2 regions of the Methylocystis sp. S23 genome follow, and region 1 is predicted to be linked to the other one. Evidence: riboswitches for the same ligand, from Rfam matches in the RefSeq annotation. Region 1 holds a riboswitch; the other holds the start of a gene.
What was found. Region 1 has a riboswitch for fluoride ahead of ACV7JP_RS06270 (cation:proton antiporter). Riboswitches for the same ligand answer to the same signal wherever they lie in the genome.
Positions count from the first base shown of each region.

Region 2: it holds a riboswitch for fluoride, as region 1 does, so the genes downstream of both, ACV7JP_RS00940 (efflux transporter outer membrane subunit) here and ACV7JP_RS06270 (cation:proton antiporter) in region 1, are expected to answer to the same signal.

Region 1 is NZ_CM134185.1:1,226,071-1,233,103, reverse strand. It holds gene ACV7JP_RS06275 (MFS transporter) at 1-875, shown strand, start outside; gene ACV7JP_RS06270 (cation:proton antiporter) at 937-2,160, opposite strand; fluoride riboswitch at 2,281-2,344, opposite strand; gene ACV7JP_RS06265 (FKBP-type peptidyl-prolyl cis-trans isomerase) at 2,476-2,919, opposite strand; gene ACV7JP_RS06260 (adenosine kinase) at 3,042-4,040, opposite strand; gene ACV7JP_RS06255 (outer membrane protein) at 4,142-4,987, opposite strand; gene ACV7JP_RS06250 (hypothetical protein) at 5,256-5,786, opposite strand; gene ACV7JP_RS06245 (glycosyltransferase family 4 protein) at 5,964-7,033, opposite strand, start outside.
Region 2 is NZ_CM134185.1:192,142-199,174, forward strand. It holds gene ACV7JP_RS00930 (zinc-dependent alcohol dehydrogenase) at 1-797, opposite strand, end outside; gene recQ (DNA helicase RecQ) at 1,132-2,931, shown strand; fluoride riboswitch at 3,190-3,250, shown strand; gene ACV7JP_RS00940 (efflux transporter outer membrane subunit) at 3,274-4,860, shown strand; gene ACV7JP_RS00945 (HlyD family efflux transporter periplasmic adaptor subunit) at 4,863-6,101, shown strand; gene ACV7JP_RS00950 (DUF2490 domain-containing protein) at 6,356-7,033, shown strand, end outside.

The DNA of each region.
Region 1 (7,033 bases):
TCATCATGGTGCTGATCGCCTTTCCCGCCTTTGTGATCTGGGAATTGGGCGAGCGTCATCCCGTCCTGGACATCCGCCTCTTTCGTCATCGCAATTACGCGGTCGCGACCTTCTGCTCGCTTCTGGGCTTTCTCGTCATACAGGGAACGCTGTCGGTCTTCATCGGCCAGTTGCAGACGCTGCTCGGCTATACGTCTTCGCTCGCGGGCGGCGTCTATCTCATCATGGCGATTGTCGCGGCGCCGCTCGTCTCCATCGTGCATCTTCTCGTGAAGCGGATGGATCCGCGCTATTTCGCGAGCCTGAATTTCATCGGCTTCGCGGTGACGCTCACCTGGCTGGGCCAGTATGACAAGCTCGCGTCCTTCGACGCGATCACGACGCCGATGCTGTTCTTCGGCTTTTTCCTTGCGACATTCTTCGCGCCGCCTGCGGCCATCGCCGTTCAGGGCCTCGCCGGGACGCAGCTCATCCGCGCGGCGGAGGAGCTCGCCATGCTGCGCACCGCCTTCGGCGCCTATGGCATCACCTGGCAGGCGGTGGTGCAGTTCCGGAGCGCGCCGGCGCACCAGCTCGAGATGGCGGATCATTTCGGCGGAAGGTCCTATCCCTCGCTCGACGTGATGGGCCAGCTCTTCAGCAAGCTGCAGGATCTCGGCATGACCGAGAATGTGGCGCGCGCGCAAATGGCGCGGTTGATGCGCCAGCAGGCGCTGCTGCTCGGCCTCGACGACGCCTTCTATTTCGGGGCCGTGGTCTTCCTCCTGCTCGCCGCGGCGGTATGGCTCGCGCGGCCGTCGCCGCCGGCGAAGACGCCGAAACCCAAGCCGACGCTGATCGAGCTCGAAGCCGAGGAGCTGATGGAGCAGCCCTGAGCGCCGCGTTCAATTCGCTGTCCGCGGCGCGCCTTTCCCGGATTGCTCTCGCTCGCAAGGCCTACGAGCGCACGTCGCTCGTCTCCAGCGCTTTCTCCACTTGCGCCGCATGCGCCTGCGGCGTCTCGGCCTCGTCCTTCGGCAGGAGATGGCGCGGCAGGAAATATGTATTGGCGACGAGCGTCGGCGCGACGGCCGTGCCGATAATGGCGGCGACGAGCGTCGAATATTGCGACTGGTCGATAATGCCGTTGGAAAGGCCGAAGAGCGCCGAGATGGTGCCGAAGGTCAGGCCCGACGCCATCAGCAGCGTCGTATACATCGCGTCCTTGTGCGGCGCGTTGAAGCCGCGCGCCACCGGATAGACGCTCGCGACCTTGCTGGCGATCTCGACCAGAAGGAACACGATGACGCCGACGGGCGCCGCGAGCACGGCGGGCAGCGACACGAAATAGCCGGCGCGGATGAAATAGAAGGGCGTGAGCAGGCCGATGGCGATGGTGCGCAGGCGCCGGATCAGCGCGGCGTCGCGGCCCACGCTTCCCGCGAGCGCCATGCCGACGAGATAGGCGGGCAGGACGGCTTCGCTTCCCGCCCAGGTCGCGAGCGCGCCCAGGCCCATGAGCGCGAAGAGCAGGAATTTCGCTTCGAATTCCGAAGGGCGGCCGCCGAATCGCGCAAAGGCGAGCGGCGTGATCTTCGGGAAATAGACGAAGGCCGCGCCGAGCGCGACGGCGAGGAGCAGCGTCTTGAAGGTGAAGGGCGCGAAGACGAGGCCGAGCGTCACCACTGTGCCGAGATCGGTGATGAAACAGGCGGCGAGGATCGTCTTGCCGTAATCCGTGCGGTTGAAGCCATATTCCATCATCACCGTGTAGACGACGGCGACGGAAGTGGCGGCGAGCGCGATGCCGGCGAGGAGCGCGGGCGAGGATTCCCAGCCGAGCAGATAATGCGCCGCCGCCCAGCAGGCGACGGCCGGAATGAGGAAGCTCGCGCCGCCGATCGCGGCGGCTTCCTTCCATTGGCGCTTGAAGACGTCCGGATCGAGCTCGGCGCCGGCGAGGAAGGTGAGGAGAATGGCGCCGATCCCGGCGAGCGTCTTCACCCAGGGCGCCTGGACGTCGAATATCCAGGCATAGCCGACGAGGCCGAGAACGGCCTGCGCGCTGAGGCCCACCAATATTTCGACAAGCGCGGTGGACAGGCGAAAGCGATTTGCGAGGAGGCTTGCGATAAGCGCCAGGCCGAACACCAGCGCCGCTTGCGCCCAGATCGAGGTCATCTCACGGCCCTCCGCGCGAAGGCCAGGCAGGCCGTCCGTCCGGCGGCAAATGCGCGAGACGCCAGCCTCGACGTCGTTTTCTCAAAGGAAAGCGTTTTCATGCAGACTCCCGCCGTGCAGAGACAAGCAGGAGTCATCAGCCCCGAGGGCGGTTACATGGCGGAACCCCATCGCCGTTCCCATCTAAGCAAGCGGAAACGGGGCTTGTCAACGGGGGCGTGAGAGTCGGCCTGGAGAGTCGGCTTCAAGCGGCGGCGCGAAGGGCGGCAATCCTCGCCTGGTCCTCGGCCCGCCGGGAATGTCGGCCCCGCGCCATCATTTCGCGCCCAGCAGCTCCACGTCGAAGATGAGCCAGCTATTCGCCGGAATGGCGGCGCCCATGGCGCGCGCGCCATAGCCCAGCTCCGGCGGGATGATCAGCGTGCGCCTGCCGCCGACCTTCATGGTCTCGACGCCCTCGTCCCAGCCCTTGATCACCTGGCCCATGCCGAGCGGAAATTCGAAGGGTTCGCCGCGATCCCTGGAGCTGTCGAATTTCTTGCCCTTGGCGCCGTTCACATAGAGCCAGCCCGTGTAATGCACCTTGACCGTCTGGCCGACCTTCGGCGACGCGCCCGTTCCGGGCTTCACGTCGATATATTTCAGGCCGCTCGCGGTCAGCGTCGTCTCCGGCTCGGCGCGGACCGCCGCAGGGGCGAGCGCGAGGCCCGTCAGGCCCGCGAAAATCGCGGCGGAAAGCGTCTTCGAGATGTTGCGCATGCCGTTTCCTCCTATATCACGCTGCGATTGGGCCGCGCGATCGACTCCAAAGTTGAGAGCGCGCGTCTCGCGAAAAACCGGTTCCCGCTTTTTCGCCGCGCGCTCTAAGGGGTTCTTGTCGTTCAGGCCAGAATGCCGCTGTCGCGCGCGAGCTGCAGCAGATCCTTCAGCGGACGCGCGCCGACATGCGAGATGATCTCGGCGGCCGCGAGCGCGCCGAGCGCGGCGCTTTTCTCATGCGGCAGGCCCCTGGTGTAGCCGGTCAGGAACCCCGCCGCGAAGAGATCGCCGGCGCCGGTCGTGTCGACGACCTCCTCGACCGGAAAGGCGGGAGCGGAAATCAGCGTCTCGCCATTTGCGACGATGCAGCCTTTCTCGGAGCGCGTCACGACGCCAAGCAGATCCTTCTCCGCGCGCAGCGCGGCGACGGCCGTGTCGAAATCGGCGGTTTCGTAGAGCGCGTGCAATTCGCTCTCATTGGCGAAGAGAATGTCGACGACGCGGTCGCGGATGAGCGACAGGAACTCAGCGCGATAGCGGCCGACGCAGAAGGAATCGGAGAGGGTCAGCGCCACCTTGCGGCCCTTGGCGCGGGAGACCTTGGCGGCGCGCAGAAAGGCCTGCTTGGCGCCCGGCGGGTCCCACAGATAGCCCTCCATATAAAGAACCTTGGCGTCGGCGACCTGGCTCTCGTCTATGTCCGTCGGCTGCAAGGCCTGGCAGGCGCCGAGATAGGTGTTCATCGTGCGCTGGCCGTCCGGCGTCACGAAGATCAGGCAGCGCGCGGTCGCCGCGCCGTCATCGGCGGCGGGCGTGTCGAAAGCGACGCCCGCCTTGCGGATGTCATGGCTGAATTCGCGGCCCGCCTCGTCGTCCTTCACCTTGCCGACGAAGCCGGCCTTGGCGCCGAGACTCGCAATCCCCGCCATCGTGTTGGCGGCGGAGCCGCCGGAAATGACGGTCGTCGGCCCCATCAGCTCATAGAGCTCGTCGGCGCGCGCCTCGTCGACGAGCGCCATGGAGCCCTTGATGAGGCCGGCGGCGACGAGAGCGTCGTCCTCGGCGCGGGAAATGGTGTCGACAATGGCGTTGCCGATGCCGAGAACATCGAGAGAGGTCATGGGACGATCCGGGTCGGGCGCTGGGCGCGAAATGCAAAACCGGCCGATCCGCGGGGAACCGGCCGGTGCGCTGTTTAGCATCGCGCGGCGGGCGCGCCTAGTCAGTCGATCATATAGCGGAAGCCCACGCGAACCTGCTGGCTGATCAGGTTTCTGGAGAACTGATTGCCGAATCTGTCGAAGCCGTCGATCTTGCCGAGATTGGCGTAGCGATAGCCCACATCGATCTTCCAATGGTTGTCGATGTCATAGGCGACGCCGCCCATGAAGGCGTAGGCGAACCGCAGGAAGGTGCCCTCGCGCCGATTGTCCCAATTCTCCATATAAACTGCGCCGTTTCTCGGATCCGTCCAGGTGACGCCCGCATAAGGCACGCCATTGCCCATGAACCAGTTCATCTGTGCGCGTTGATAGAGCACGTTCACGCCGAGGCCGGCGCCGACATAGGGCGTGAAGCCCCACCAGTTTCCGAGGTCCAGATAGGCGTTGGCGAGGACCAGCATCGATTCTGTGCGATTTTGCACGCGGGGTATGCAGCGCGCGGTCGTAAATATTAAATTTGTTGGGTCCGCCGGATCCAGTACGGCGCCTGTCCTGCAGGGCAAGACTGTGTTCAATGTGGCGTTCTTGTTATAGAGGCTCTCATAGTCCACCGTGACGTCGCCGCGTAGCCAGCTATTGAATTTGTAGCCGCCGCCAAGGCCGATGGTCCAATTGTTCGGGAAGCTGTTCGAGAGTGCAACGCCGCTAATCTCCGACGGCGAAAGATGTGTGGCGCCCACGTCGCCGCGCAGATACCAGTTCGAGCCCCATTCGACCGGGCCTTCCTCGACCAGCGGCGGCGCCTCGATGGCGGGGAAGTCCGCGGCTTGCGTCGCGGGCGCGAAGAGCGCGCCGAGGAGCGCGGTGACGATCGTCGCGCGGGCGCGCAAAGTGGAGCGAACCATTGCATTCTTCCTTGCTCGGGCGCCGGCCGGGCGCGAGGGCGCGGCGCGGGAATGAAGGAAGAATGAGGGATTATGCTTAATGCGCGCTTAATGCGCGGACATGGTTTCCATTTTCCTGAGATCAATCGGAAAAAGGCTTTCGGCGCATTTCTCGCGGAGCGCGCCGGCCTCCGCCGTCATTGCGAGCGAAGCGAAGCTATCCAGAGCCTGCCATCGCCGCTCTGGATTGCTTCGTCGGCTTCGCCTCCTCGCAAGGACGGCGTGTCTGTTAGAACTTGATCGCTGACAGCACGATCTCGATCATGAGCACGTAAAGCGTCGCCGTCACGAAGGCGGGAATCGGCCGCAGCGAAACATGACGCAAGAGGAAAGCGTACATGAACGCGATCCAGACGATGATCGGAAAGAGCAGGAATCGCGCGAGACGATCGGTCGGCAGCGGCGGCGGCAAGGCGACGCCGACGATGATGTGCAGGATGATATAGGCGAGGGCCGCGACCGCGCCCATCGCCGCCATGGCGGTGAGCGTCTTCAGGAATTTCTGTTCCTGCTTCAGGTAGCGCAGCAGATAGAAGGTCGCGCCGTAGAGCGTCGCCGCGCTGGCGACGCCGTAGAAGATGCTGACCGGAAGCGACTTGGAGAAATATTGCGCGCCGGCCTGCAGCACGACATAGGCCGCGAGCGCGCCCTTCATGAGCTGCTCCGACTCGGGGAGCGAGAGCTGCGACGCCTCGAGATTCAGCATCTTCAGGAAGGTCTTGGGCGTCGGATCGTTGACGAACGGAATGTTGAGCCCCATGAACGTTTGATCCCCCGGTGGGCGGCGGCGCGAAGCGGGCCGCGAAACAAGCGAAAAGCCGCCTGGTCCGGGGATGACGGCAGATTCCGGACCGCGCGACTGATTGTCGCTTCTCTAACACGCTTTGGCGCTTCCCGGAAAGCCGGGACCGCCGGCTTGTTGCGGCGCAATACGAGATCAGGGCAGGCGCGTGAGCCAGTCTTCCCGCGCGACGACGTCGACGATGCGCCGCGTCGCCTGCGCCCAGGAGACGCCGAGCGCGCGGGACGGATCGGCGGCGGCCTCGCCTCGCAGGACGGACCGAACCGCCTCCGCGAGCGCCTCCGCGTCATTGACCCTGAAATAGACCGCGCCGTCGCGCCCGACCTCGCGGAAGACGGGGATGTCGCTGCAAATCACGGTCCGCCCGCGCCGGGCCGCCTCGACGATCGGCAGGCCGAAACCTTCGGCGTAGGAGGGCAGGATCAGGGCGCGGGCGTGGTCGTAGAGATAGGAGAGCTCGCCGTCGTCCACATCGTCGAACCAGAAGAGGCGCGCGCCGAATTCGGCGTGATTCCGGATCTGCGCGACAATCGCCTCCTCGAACCAGCCGCGCCGGCCGACGATCGCGAGGCGCGCCTCGATCCCCTGCCTCCACAGCGCGTCGAAAGCGGCGAGCGCGACGCGGTGCCCCTTGCGCGGCTCGATCGTGCCGACCATCAGAAAGACCGGCGCGCCGCCGCCGACCGCGCCCGCGATTTTCTCGCGCGGCGCCTGCGCCGCCGGCGCGGCGAGATCGGCGCCGCAATGGAACCAGCCGATCTTCAATCCCGGCCGATGCGGCAGGCCGCTCGCGGCGACGCAATCCGCAAGCTCCTCCGCGACCGTGCGGGAGATGGCGAGGAACGCGTCGCTTTCGACAAGCGCCTTGCGCAGCCAGGCGCGATAGCGCGGCACGGTCGCCTCGTGGCAGGCGTGCGGATAGAGCTCGGGGATGAGATCGAAAATGCAGGTGACGATCTCGCCGCCCTGCGCGCGGATGCGATCGAAAACGGGGGCGAGCGTCTCGAAGGCGTTCCAACTGTCCGAGAGCGTCAGGAAACGGTCGCCGGGCTCAATCGCGACTTCCGCGTCCGGGCCCGTCTCGCCGCCCCCGAGCGCGGCGATGAAGGCGTTGGCCGTATAGAGTCCGCCCGCCTCGCAGCGGACGGCGAAGACGGGGACGTCGAAGACGGCGCCCGAATGGCAGGCGCGGACGACTTCCTTCA
Region 2 (7,033 bases), 1.0 Mb from region 1:
TCGGGCTCCGTCCCGACCGCGTCGATGCAGGCGTCGGCGCCGCGCCCCTTCGTCATGCTGTTGATCGCCTCATAGACGTCGACCTTGTGGAAGTCGAGCGTCTCCGCGCCCGCCATCTCCGCGAGCGCAAGGCGCTCCGGCACGTGATCGATGGCGATGACGCGCTCGGCGCCGAGCAAGAAGGCGCTGCGAATCGCGAATTGCCCGACCGGCCCGCAGCCCCAGATGGCGATGGTCTCGCCGCCTTTGATGTCGCAGAACTCCGCGGCCATGTAGCCGGTCGGGAAAATATCGGAAAGAAAGAGCGCCTGATCGTCGGCGAGCGAATCGGGGATCTTGATGGGACCGACATCCGCATGGGGCACGCGCAGATATTCGGCCTGTCCGCCGCGATAGCCGCCGAGGAGATGCGAATAGCCGAAGAGCCCCGCGGGCGAATGGCCCCAGAGCGTCTCGGCCTTTGCATGGTCGGGATTGGTGCGTTCGCAGGCGGAATAAAAGCCGCGCTGGCAGAAATAGCATTCGCCGCACGAGATCGTGAAGGGCACGACGACGCGGTCGCCGACCTTCAGCTTCTTCACCGCCGAACCGACCTCCACGACCTCGCCCATGGTTTCGTGGCCGAGGACGTCGCCGCGCCGCATCTGCGGAATGACGCCGTCATAAATGTGAAGGTCGGAGCCGCAAATTGCGCAGGCCGTGACCTTGATCACCACGTCGCGCGGATCTTCGATCGCCGGATCGGGGACGTTTTCGCAGCGAATGTCGCCTTTGCCGTTATAGGTGAGCGCTTTCATGCGGAATGCTCCCGTTTCGGTCCGACGCGGCAAAAGCCCCACACGCCCGAGCGCGCGCCTCTGTGCTGAACTTGCGCGGGATGAGATCGTTCCAGGGAATGTCACGGGGAGGCGGAGCCGATGAAGCGATCCAGAGCCGCGATGGCGCTCTGGATTGCTTCGCTTCGCTCGCAATGACGGGCGAGGCAATCCGGGGCCGCGAGCGTCATTGCGAAGAGGCGAAGCCGACGAAGCAATCTAGGACCGCGGCGTGGCTCTGGATTGCTTCGCCTGCGGCTGGCAATGACGGGCGGAGGCATGGCCCGGCGACCCTCGCCTGTGCTATTGCGCAGCCATGCCCAACCTTCCCCCGCAAGCCCGCGCGCTGCTCAAATCCGTTTTCGGCTATGACGATTTCCGCCCCGGCCAGGCGGAGATCGTCGCGGCCGCGCTCGACGGCGGGCCGGTGCTCGCGATCATGCCGACGGGCAGCGGCAAATCCATGTGCTACCAGCTCCCCGCCATCATGGAGGGCGCGCTCACCGTCGTGGTCTCGCCGCTCATCGCGCTGATGCGCGATCAGGTGAAGCAGATGCGGGCCTTGGGGGTTTCCGCGGCGACCCTCAACTCCGTGAACGGCGCAGAGGAGAATGACGAAGCCCGCCGCGCGATGCGCGACGGCGCTCTGCGGCTGCTCTATGTCTCGCCCGAACGCCTGATGATGGACGGCCTCATCGCCGATCTGCGCCGCGCGCGGCCGCGTCGCCTCGCCATCGACGAGGCGCATTGCGTTTCGGAATGGGGGCACGATTTCCGCCCCGAATATCGCGAGATCGGCCGCGCGGCGGAGGCGCTGGGGAATATTCAGGTGATCGGCCTCACCGCCACCGCGGACGCCGCGACGCGCGAGGACATTGCGAAGCGCCTGTTCCCCTCGCCGCCCAAGCTCTTCCTGCACAGTTTCGACCGGCCGAACATTGCGCTCAATTTCGCGCTGAAGGATCAGCCGCGCCGGCAATTGTCGCGCTTTCTCGAACGGCACAAGGGCGAGAGCGGCATCGTCTACTGCTCGTCGCGGCAACGCACGGAAGACCTCGCCGCCTATTTCGTCGGTCAGGGCCGCGATGCGCTGCCCTACCATGCGGGCCTCGACCAGGAGACGCGCAACCGCAACCAGGATCGCTTCCTGCGGGAGGACGGCGTCGTCGCCGTCGCGACCATCGCCTTCGGCATGGGCGTCAACAAGCCGGACGTGCGCTTTGTCGCGCATGCGGACATGCCCTCCTCCGTCGAGAGCTACTATCAGGAGATCGGCCGCGCCGGACGCGACGGGCTGCCCGCCGACACGCTGACGCTGTACGGCCTCGACGACATGGCTTTCCGCCGAAGGCAGATCGACTCCAAGGAGGTGAGCGAGGCGCGCCGGCGCGTCGAGCATGACCGCTTCTCGGCGCTCGCCATGCTCTGCGAGACGCCGCAATGCCGCCGCCAGACGCTGCTCGCCTATTTCGCCGAGGAGGCGCCGCCCTGCGGGCGTTGCGACGTCTGCCAAGGCAAGGTCGCGGTCTTTGACGGCCTCATCCCCGCGCAAAAGGCGCTCTCGGCCGTCTATCGCACCGGCCAGCGCTTCGGCGCGAACTACCTCGCCGACGTGCTGCGCGGCGAGATGACCGACGCGGTGCGCCGCCACGGGCACGACGCGATCAAGACCTTCGGCGTCGGCAAGGAACATTCGAAACAGGAATGGGCCTCGATCCTGCGCCAGCTCTTCGCCGCCGGCGCCTTGCAGACAGCGAGCGCCGAACATGGAGGTTTTGCGCTGACGGCGAAAGGTGAAGACATTCTCTTCGGGCGTGAGACGATCATGCTGCGTAGCGATCCGCTGGCGCGCCTCGAGCGGCGAGAGAAGGCCTCGGCCAATCTCGACGAAGCGACGGACCGCATCCTTGCGGCGCTCAAGCGCAAGCGGCGCGAACTCGCTCAGGAGGAGGGCGTGCCCGCCTATGTCATCTTCGCCGACCGCACGCTGATCGACATGGCGGAAAAGCGTCCCGCGACACTGGACGAGATGCTCTCCGTGCATGGCGTCGGCGAGCGCAAGCTCGCGCAATTTGGCGACGCCTTTCTGGAGACGTTGGAAGAAGCGCTCCGATAAAGCGCGCCCTCATCCCCGCGAGCTCCGTGGATGGCTAAGTTGACGCGCGCTCCAACGTTCCCAAGCCACGCCGTTCTCGCCGTGAGCCCTCCCGCTCGGCGCGAATATCCTGTTCTTATCGCGCGTCCTCGTTTGGTTCTCGCGATTTCCCGTCGCTCGCTGCGATTGCGCCAGGGGGAAAGCGCGATTAGCTGTGGACGACGGCCAATTGACCAACAACGCCTTGCCTTGGGATAGGCTTTCGGTAAAATTGCCCGACAGAAAAAGGGGGATGGAGTTCCCCGAAACCGCCGAAGAGGCTGATGACTCCTGCCCGCGAGGATTCGCAAAAAGGGGAGTCGTATGCGTCGTAGCGGTCATTTCCGCGCTGATGTCGATTTTGAGGGGTTCGATCGTCGCGCCGCTATAGCGGGTTTCTCCCTCTTTCTCTCGGGCTGCATGCCGACGGCGCAGGAGGAGCGCGCGCAATTCATCGAAGCGCCGTCGATGAGCCGCACCATCGCGGCTTCCGGCGTCCGAAGCGTCAGCGGCGAAAAAGGCTGGCCCGGCCAGCAATGGTGGCGCGCCTTTCATAGCGCGGAGCTCGACCGAATCGTCGAGAAGGCGCTCGAGGACAATCAGAACCTCAGAAAGGCCGCCGACACGCTGAAAGAGGCCGAGGCCGGGATCGATATTGCGAGCTCGCGTCTGACGCCTTATGTCGAGACCGACTTCTCCTACAAGCAGTATCGCTACGCCGAGCACGGCGTCGCGGCGGGACTCAATCCGAAACAGGCGGGCCTCGAAAAATCGGCGGCCTTCCTCAATCCCATCTCCGCGAAATGGGAGCTGGACTTCTGGGGAAAGAACCGCGCATTGCTCGACGCGGCGATCGGCGACGCGCTGGCCCAGGAAGGCGAATTGGAGCAGACTCGCCTGCTGCTGACGACGGGCGTCGCGCGGGCCTATCTGCGCGGCTCCATCCTCGCCGAGCAACTCAAGCTGGCGAAAGAGCTCACGAAGCTGCGGCGCGAGCTGCGGGCGCTCGCGGAAACGCGGTACAATACCGGCCTGGAAGCGCTGGATATCGTCCAGATTGCGCGCACCAACGAAGAAACCGCCACGCGGCGCGAAGCCTCGCTCGCGGCCGCCATCGCCATCCAGGAAAACGCTCTGGCCCGGCTCATGGGCGAAGGGCCGGACTACGCCCGCAGCCTCTTCGCGGGCAAGAAATCCGTGGCGCCCGCGCAGCCCGCCTTGCCGAAGCGCTTGCCCATCGAGCTTCTCGCGCATCGCCCCGATCTGATGGCGGCGCTGCGCCGCGCGGAGGCCTGGGCGGACCGCATTCATGCCGCCAAGACCATGTTCCTGCCCTCGATCGACCTCTCGGTCTCGGCGGGGCTCGAGGCCTCCGTCACCTCGACGCAATTTTCAAAGCTCGGGGGCTATCTCTTCAATCCCGGCGCCATGGTCTACAATGTCGCGCCCGGCCTGCATCTGCCGATTTTCCAGGGCGGCCGGCTCACCGGCAATCTCGAAGCGCAGCGCGCCGATTATGACCAGGCGGTTGACGTCTACAACGAAACTCTGCTCGCCGCCGCGCAGCAGACGGCCGACGCTCTGGCCAATCTCAAACGCTATAAGAGCGAGTTCGAATCCCAGTCGCGCTTCATCAAAGCGCGCAAGGCGGAGCTGGAGCTCGCGCGCGCGCGTCTGCGCGACGGCTTGCGGGACCGCCGCGAAGTCGTGCAGGAATATGCCGACCTGCTCGACGCGATTTTCATCCAGCGCGGTCTGGAAGGCGACAGGCTTATCGCGGCCGTCGATCTCTTTCAGGCGCTTGGCGGCGGCTATGACGCCGGTCCCGCGGCCGATGCGCCGAGGCCCGCTCCAGAGACGGATCCGATCAACCCGGTCGTCAACGCCGTCCAATCGCTTGGAGGAGGCTAGTCTTGAGCGACGAAGCGACAATAGAGGCGCCGAAAGCGGCCACTCCGACGCTCTCGCGCAAGAGCATTCGCGCGCGGCGGAACTTCCTGCTCAAGCTTCTCGCGGTCGGCGTCGCCGTCGGCGCGCTGGCGGAAACGTTCCGCTATGTCGCTTTTGACCGCGACTGGGTGACGACCGACAACGCCTTCGTCACCGGCAACGTCATTCCCGTGCAGTCCGACGCGACCGGCGTCGTCGCGCAAGTTTTGGCGGAAGAAACGCAGCTCGTGAAGAAGGGCGACGCGCTCGTGCGGCTCGACGCGCAGCGCGCCCGCGCCGCGCTGGGGCAGGCGGAGGCGGAGCTCGGCCGCGCCGTGCGAAATGTCGCCGCGCTTTTCGCCGGCCGCCGGCAGATTTGCCAGAAGGTCACGTCGCGCATCGCGATCCGCGAGCGCACGCGGCACGATCTCGCGCGCTATCGGCAGGCCGCGACCAGCGGCGCCGCCTCGCGCCAATTGCTGCAAAACACCGAGGATACGCTGAATGCGCAGGAAGCCGATCTGCGCGAGGCGCGCGCCGAGCTCGCCGCGATCGAGTCGCGCGTCGGCGGCGTGACGCCGATGAACCATCCCGACGTCGAATTCGCCAAGGCCCGCTTCAACGACGCCTATATCGAATATTTGCGCCAGAACATCCGCGCGCCGGCGACGGGCTACGTCGCCAAGCGCCGCGTGCAGGTCGGCCAGCGCGTGCGGCCGGGCGACCAGATCCTGAACATCGTGCCGCTCGATCACTTATGGGTCGAAGCGAATCTCTGGGAAAACCGCATGGAGCGGATTCGCCCCGGCCAGCCCGCAATCATCAAGGTCGATCTTTACGGATCGAGCGCGACCTTCCACGGCGCGGTCGAGGGTCTCGTGCCGGGCTCCGGCAGCGTCTTCGCGACGCTGCCGCCGGACAACGCCACCGGCAATTTCATCCGCATCGTGCAGCGCGTGCCCGTGCGCATCGCGATCGACCCCGAAGAGCTGAAGAAGACGCCGCTGCGGCCCGGCCTCTCGACCGTCACCTCGATCAATGTCGGCGCCGAAGCGAAGCCGATGAACGACTCCGTCGTGAAGACGTCGACAAGCGAATATTCGACCGAGGTGTTCGACAAGGATCTCGCCGAGGCCAAGGCGCGCGCCGACAAGATCGTGCGCGACAATCTGGTCGCCAAGGACGGCTGGGACGGAAGCTGCGCCGCCATGGCGCAGGATTGATCGCCGCGATTGAATCTTCAAGCCTGAGGCGCGCCGAGATGGCGTGACATGGCGCCAAGGCGATCGATCGACGTGGCGCTTGGCCGGACGCCTGCGGATCGATAGGGGTGTGACGTAAATGTCTCTCCCCCGCGATTTCCCCGAGAGGCGGCGATTTTCGCCGGGAAAGAGACAAAGTCCGGGGCGTATCCTTGCAGGACCGGTCATTCGAGCGCGCGGGAATGTCGAAGAAAGAGCTACGAGAGAGAGTCGTCATGGCCGCCGCCGTCGCCTGCCTTGGCGCGGCCTCCCCCGCCGTCGCGGCGGACGACGATTTCCGTATCTGGGAAAACATCACGGCCAACGTCAATCTCGGTTCGATCGACCCCAGGCTCGACAAATGGCGGTGGTGGGCCGAGGGACAGGGCCGCTTTCGCGACAATGCCGGCGCCGCCGACCAAGGGCTGGCGCGCACGGGCGTCGGCTATCAACTCACCGATCGCGCGAGCGTCTGGCTGGGCTACGCCTATGTCTCGACCTATCCGCAAGGCCGCCGGATGATCAACGAGCATCGCATCTGGCAGCAATTGCTTCTCACCGACAAGGCGTCTTTCGGCGATCTCTCCAGCCGCACCCGTCTCGAGCAGCGCTTCATCGACGGCGTCGATCCCGTTGAATGGCGCCTGCGCGAGCTGGTGCGCTTTTCTCGCCCCATCAGCGAAGGCTCGCCCGTCAGCGTCGTGCTATGGGATGAAGCCTTTATGCGGCTGAACTCCACGGCTCCGACCACGCGCTTCGGCTTCGACCAGAATCGCGGCTTTGCGGGCCTCGGCTATACGTTCAGCAAGCAAATGCGGGTCGAAATCGGCTATATGAACCAGTTGATCCTGTCGCGCGCCGTCACGCAACGCGAGCAGCGCTTCGACCACCGGATGAATCACATCCTTTCGATC